Regions from separate parts of the Duganella sp. HH101 genome, predicted to be linked through region 2. Evidence: predicted binding sites of a transcription regulator. Region 2 holds the regulator's gene; the other holds the start of a gene.

Region 1 (3,405 bases), on a different contig from region 2:
CGCTGGCGGCTGTGTTAAACATCAAGTATCGGGTATTGGAGAGCGGCGAGATCAATCACACCAACCGCATCGCGCTGCTGGACACCAGCGGCACGGTGCAGGTGGACACCACCCGGCTCGATGCCGAACCTGATCCGGCGTTCGTCAAGCGGGTGGCTGCGTTGATCAGGTAGTGGAGGTCTGGCGATTGACGAATTTTACGTCGAACTCATCACATTCGATGTCATCAGGCGCCTCCCAAAGACTGCTTGCGATATCGAATACATGGTCCGGCACGATCATCGAAAACGTCGCGCCCTTTTCAGTATTCCGCCGCCGTACCCGCTCGCGCCGGACATCGATCGGAGCATCCAGTATATGAAGAACAGGAGCATGCCCACTATGGCTGATTCTGCGGCTAAACTCTATGCGCGGCCCGCGCTGAATCAGTCCGAGCTCAAGGATGACATCCTTCTGCGCTGCCAAAAGGCGCCGGCTATGGTCCCAGATAAGATCGACCAATCTATCTTTCCGTTCAACATACCAAGGTATGAATTCTCCGGCGGGGCGGTCGGCACTGAACAGTCTCACGAACCACTCGTCCAGTGCGATGTGGACGCCCTCAGTACGCGAGGCCAGTTGAGTGGCGAAAGTAGACTTCCCGGCTCCAACTGGACCTTCGATTAAGTAGACAGTAGGCATGATGAATGAATGGCCCTGCTAAAGTCGGTGAAAATGGTGTCCGCAGTCAGGATTTACTCTGCCAGACGCTCGGGGATAGGCTTGAGCCGGTAATGCTCATGGAAGAACAGATCGGCCTTGTGCTGGTCTGAGCAGAAGTTGGTCACTTCCTTGATTTTTCCGTGCTCGAACCGGAAGACCAGGCACCAGGTCAAGTCCAGGCCGCTGCCAGCAGTACTCCATCCCCGGTGGTGGTCGATAACATAGTCGCCTTGCTCCGCGATAGCGTAGGGCTGAGCCTGAAACTCGGCTTTTCCGAGTTGATCGAAGAAAGCCAGCACCTCCCTGATGCCGCGCTTCTCGCCGGCGAGAGGGTGATGGCCGGGAATGCGCCAGACGATATCTTCCGCCATGACATCGCTGACCGCAGCGACATTCTTGCTTGCATATGCTTCGAAAAGTGCACCAATCTTTTGAAGGTTCGACATGAAATACTTCCTCTCGTGAGCGATGTAATCCCTGCATAGAACGGACACCAGGCTGGGTGCCCCTGATCCGGCCAGGCCGGAACCATTATCAAAATGGCGACGTTAACTTTAAAGCATTTGCAAAATTCCCGCTATCCCAACAATGAGGTCACAACAATGGGGTCAAGTCTGACATTTGGACACGGCCCCAGCCGTAGCATGCCGATACTGTCGAGCTCGTGTCCAAATGTCAGACTTGACCCTCCCCACGTGGCCAGCACGACCGGCAGCCACTTGTGGATTTTCCACGGCTTGTTGATGCGCATGCCAATCAGGAAGACCACGAAGTCCCCCTCCACTTCAGCGGTCAGGCGTTCGGAATGAATCATCTACACTCCCATTCGATTAGTGTCCGGCACCCGGATGCCAGCTATTGTAGCTTGTTTGACAACTTACCAGATCAAGTTTCTGCCGCTTCCCGACCGCCGAAAAGCGACCGCCCATGAGCCTTTTTGCCGGTCCAGCGGAATCTAGATCAAGAAATCACAACATTGCGTCTTCCTCAATTGACGGCACCATATCTAGTGCATAACCTTCTCAAACCAACTAGATATGGGATCAAGGAGAAAGCATGCAAGGATTGTTTCATACGCAGATCACCAAACGCGACGGCAGCGAGCAAGCCTTTTCGCTGGCGAAGATCGAGGCGGCGCTGTTGAAGGCAGGCCGCGCCAGCGGCGAGTTCGACCTGCCCGAAGCCCGCCACCTGGCCGAGTGCGCGCTGCTCCACCTGTCGTCGCTGCACCCGCAGGACCACATGACCGTCGAGCTGATACAGGACACCGTCGAACGCGTGCTCTACGACGCCGATTACCGCCACACCCTGCGCCGCTATGTGGTCTACCGCGAACAGCACGCCACGCTGCGCCAGGACCGCCACGCGCTGGTCGACGTCGCCGCCTCGATCAACGAATACCTCGACCGCCAGGACTGGCGCGTCAACGCCAACGCCAACCAGGGTTACTCGCTGGGCGGGCTGATCCTCAACGTGTCGGGCAAGGTCATCGCCAACTACTGGCTCAACCACGTCTATCCGCCCGAAGTCGGCCGCGCCCACCGCGAGGCCGACCTGCACATCCACGATCTCGACATGCTGGCCGGCTACTGCGCCGGCTGGTCGCTGCGCACCCTGCTCAACGAAGGCTTGAACGGCGTCCCGGGCAAGGTGGAATCGAGCCCGCCGCGCCACATGTCCAGCGCCATCGGCCAGATCGTCAACTTCCTCGGCACCCTGCAGAACGAATGGGCCGGCGCCCAGGCCTTCAGCTCCTTCGACACCTACATGGCGCCCTTCGTGCGCAAGGACAATCTCAGCTACGACGAGGTCAAGCAGTACATGCAGGAGCTGATCTACAACCTCAACGTGCCGTCGCGCTGGGGCACGCAGACGCCGTTCACCAACCTCACCTTCGACTGGGTCTGCCCGGACGACCTGCGCGAGCAAATCCCCCTCATCGCCGGCGAGGAAATGCCGTTCGCCTACGGCGCGCTGCAAGCCGAGATGGACATGATCAACCGCGCCTACATCGAGATCATGATGACCGGCGACGCCAAAGGCCGCGCCTTCACCTTCCCCATCCCGACCTACAACATCACCAAGGACTTCGACTGGGACAGCCCCAACGCCGAACGCCTGTTCGAGATGACGGCGCGCTACGGCCTGCCCTACTTCCAGAACTTCATCAACTCCGAGCTCAAGCCGAACATGATACGGTCGATGTGCTGCCGCCTCCAGCTGGACCTGCGCGAGCTGCTCAAGCGCGGCAACGGCCTGTTCGGTTCGGCCGAGCAGACCGGTTCGCTGGGCGTCGTCACCATCAACTGCGCGCGCCTCGGGTATCTGCATCGCGGCGACGAGGACGGCCTGCTTGCCGCGCTGGACCGCCTGCTGGAACTGGGCCGCGACAGCCTGGAAATCAAACGCAAGGTGATCCAGCGCCATATGGATAATGGCTTGTTCCCCTACACCAAGCGCTACCTGGGCACGCTGCGCAACCACTTCTCCACGCTGGGCGTGAACGGCATCAACGAGATGGTGCGCAATTTCGATACACGCGGCGAGCGCGACATCACCAGCGACTGGGGCCGCGCACTGGCGCTGCGCCTGCTCGACCACGTGCGCGCCCGCATGGTCGAGTTCCAGGCCGAAACCGGCCATATGTACAACCTGGAAGCCACCCCGGCCGAAGGCACGACCTACCGCTTCGCCAAGGAAGAC
Region 2 (3,405 bases):
AAATCCACCCGCTGCCAGACCGGCGGCGCATCGCAGGCGCTGACCTCGCCCGCGCCATCCTGAATATCGTTCTCCGCATCCGCCAAGGCATCCTCCGCCGCCTGAAACGCCACGTCCCGATCCCGCTCGCCCCGCGCGGCCTTCTCGCCCTGCAAGCTCATCTGCGCCGCCGAGACGCCCAGCAACATCGCCAGTAGCATCATCATCAGGCACATCAACACCACCACACCGCGCTGCCGTTGAACCGCCATGATCTAGCCACCCCGATTGCGCAACGCCACCGTCATGCCCACCACCCTGCGCGCCCGCGCGCGCTGCGCCGACGGCAAGCCCGCCTCCGTGACACGCACGCCCTCGTCATCGCCATGCGCTTCGGAATACGCCGGACCGAACAGATCGAAACGCGTCGCCACCGTGTCGGCGCGCGTGTTGCTGTCCCCGTGCAGCAGCAAGGCCACCTTGACGCTGCAGACGCGCTTCCAGAAAGTCTTGCGGCGCAAATCGCGCAGGCGCTCGCCCGGCGTCGCGCCCGACAGCACCAGCGCGCCATCCATCGCATCGACGCCGCGGGCGTTGACATAGGCATTGGGAATGTTGTCGGCTGGCGTATCGGTGTCCACGCCATACAGCACCTGGAACGAATCGACGCCGCGCACGATGGCGTCCGCGCCCCAGCCGGATGCGCCGCGATATTTGCAGCGCAACTCGGCCTCGCCGTCGCCATTGGCCGCCACGTAGAAAATGCTCCAGCCACGGCCATCCTCGTCGTGCGGAGCGGCGACGCCAAAGCCGGCGCAATTGAGGCTGGAGCCATCGCCATTGCCGCCCTCGCCCGAGCCGGAAAAGCGCAATGCCAACACATCGCTGCCATGCGCCACTGCGGGCAACAGCTCCGAAATATCGGCACTGCCGTGGCCGATGCTGCGGGCATCCAGGCCGGCGACCGGCGCCGGCGCGGCGTCATCCAGCTCGACGGGCGCAGCCTTGCTGTCCCAGTTGATGTAGGCGCCTTGCCGTATCGCCCGCGCCATGATGTCTAGCGCATGACGGCCGCCGTCGTTGAGGCCGACATTGTCGCTGTGGTTGCGATAGCCGCTGCCGGCCGACAGCAGCAAGCCGCAGGCCAGCAAGGCCACGATCAAGCCCAGCACCAGCGCAATGGCGAACTCGATCACGGTCCAACCGCCCGCAGATACAGGCCGCGCGCTCATCGCGTCGCTCCCACGGCGTAGGCCATGGCGGGCGCGAACTCGCCGCCGGCGTCCTTGCGCGGCGTGCCATCGGGATTTTTATCGTGCCATCCCACCTTGACCACCACCGGCGCCCCCGCACTGCCGCCGCAAGCCCAGCGCAAGGTGGCGCCGCTGTCGCGGCACACCCGTATGCGGCCGGCGGGCAGATACATACCGACCTGCATTTTGGCTTCGTACAGATCGAACATCGCCAATTGCATGGCGTCGCACACGGCGCCGTAGCACAGCGACGACGGCGCCGGCGGGAGCGGCTCGGCCAGCGCATCGTAATCCAAGGTCAGATAGGGATTGGCGCCATCGGCCAGGCGCATTTGCACGGCGTTGGCGCGCATGCGTTCGGCCAGGCCTGCGGCAACGTAGGCCGCCTGCGACAACAACGCCGCCTGATGCCGCGCACGCAGCGCGGACAGCTGCATCGCCACGCCGCCGACGATGCCGACCGACAGCAACAGCACGGCGACCAGTATCTCCAGCAGCGTAAAGCCCCGCATGTTAATGCGCGTGCGCATGGCACACCTCCGCAAGTCGACAAGACTGAGCTAGAAGTTAGCAGTGGCTACTGTCGTGGGTATGAGGTGTATCAAAGGTGCGCCAGCCGTAGACCGGCGGGAAACTAGGCCTTGCGCGGCTTGCGTTCCTGCCCGACTTCGGCAATCGCGTCCTGGAACTCGGCCAGGTCTTCGAAGTTTTTATACACCGATGCAAAGCGGATATACGCGATCTTGTCGAGACGCTTCAACTCCTGCATCACCAGCTCGCCGATGTAGCCGGTGTCGACTTCGCGCTGGCCGCTGGTCAGCAGTTTTTCTTCGATCGACAATATCGCCGCGTCGACGGCGGGCGCCGCCACGGGACGTTTGCGCAAGGCCAGCGTCAGGCTGCCGCGCAGTTTGGCGGACGCATACTCGGTGCGGCTGCCGTTCTTCTTGACCACATACGGCATCACCAGTTCGATGCGCTCATACGTGGTAAATCGTTTATCGCATTTACCGCAGCGCCGGCGCCGGCGTATCGAATCCCCTTCCTCGGATACACGCGTATCGAGAACCTGGGTATCTTCATGCTGGCAAAACGGACATTTCATATGGGCGCTATTCGGTGACGCGACACCGGCACACGCCGGCGTCGCGGTACTGCAGATTACTTGGCGTAGACAGGGAACTTGTCAGCCAGAACCTTCACGGCCGCTTTCACGCGGTCGATGGTCGCGGCGTCGTGCGGGTTGTCCAGCACGTCCGCGATCAGGTTGCCGACTTGTTCCGCTTCCGCTTCCTTGAAGCCGCGGGTGGTGAAGGCAGGCGAACCCAGGCGGATGCCCGAAGTCACGAACGGCTTCTGCGGATCGTTGGGGATGCCGTTCTTGTTGCAGGTCATGTGGGCCGCGCCCAGGATCGCTTCCGCTTCCTTGCCGGTCAGGTTCTTAGGACGCAGGTCCACCAGCATCACGTGCGACTCGGTGCCGCCGGAGACGATGCGCAGGCCGCGCTTGATCAGGGTCTTGGCCAGCACGTCGGCGTTGATGACGACTTGTTGCTGGTAAGCCTTGAACTCAGGCGTCAGCGCTTCCTTGAACGCGACAGCCTTGCCGGCGATGACGTGCATCAGCGGGCCGCCTTGGATGCCTGGGAAGATAGCCGAGTTGATGATCTTCTCGTGCTCGGCCTTCATCAGGATGATGCCGCCGCGTGGGCCGCGCAGCGATTTGTGCGTGGTCGAGGTGACGAAGTCGGCGTGCGGCACAGGGTTAGGGTACAGGCCGGCTGCGATCAGGCCGGCGTAGTGCGCCATGTCGACCATGAAGTAAGCGCCAACGGCTTTGGCGACGGCGGCGAAACGCTCGAAGTCGATCTTTTTCGAGAAGGCCGACGCGCCGGCGATGATCAGCTTAGGCTTGTGTTCCTTGGCCAGCGCTTCCATGGCGACGTAGTCGATGTCTTCCTCGGCGGTCAGGCCGTAGGAAACCACGTTGAACCATTTGCCGGACATATTGAGCGGCATGCCGTGGGTCAGGTGGCCGCCTTCGGCCAGCGACATGCCCATGATGGTGTCGCCTGGTTTGAGCACGGCGAAGAACACGCCCTGGTTGGCTTGCGAGCCCGAGTTCGGCTGCACGTTGGCCGCTTCCGCGCCGAACAGCTGCTTGACGCGGTCG

The links. The regulator NrdR, encoded in region 2, represses ribonucleotide reductase genes. The targets are predictions, from matches to a motif close to CACNANATNTNGTG.
Region 1: a site for NrdR is predicted at 1,701-1,714, ahead of DUGA2_RS13130 (ribonucleoside triphosphate reductase). Genes of this name have one in related genera too.

Annotation. Positions count from the first base shown of each region.
Region 1 covers NZ_LRON01000007.1:21,316-24,720, reverse strand. Annotated here, with positions in the region: gene DUGA2_RS13150 (SCO family protein) at 1-173, shown strand, start outside; gene DUGA2_RS32615 (AAA family ATPase) at 166-681, opposite strand; gene DUGA2_RS13140 (nuclear transport factor 2 family protein) at 735-1,148, opposite strand; gene DUGA2_RS34475 (monooxygenase family protein) at 1,280-1,516, opposite strand; gene DUGA2_RS13130 (ribonucleoside triphosphate reductase) at 1,759-3,405, shown strand, end outside.
Region 2 covers NZ_LRON01000031.1:23,058-26,462, forward strand. Annotated here, with positions in the region: gene DUGA2_RS29675 (PilX N-terminal domain-containing pilus assembly protein) at 1-251, opposite strand, end outside; gene DUGA2_RS29680 (PilW family protein) at 255-1,211, opposite strand; gene pilV (type IV pilus modification protein PilV) at 1,208-1,762, opposite strand; gene nrdR (transcriptional regulator NrdR) at 1,867-2,337, opposite strand; gene glyA (serine hydroxymethyltransferase) at 2,394-3,405, opposite strand, start outside.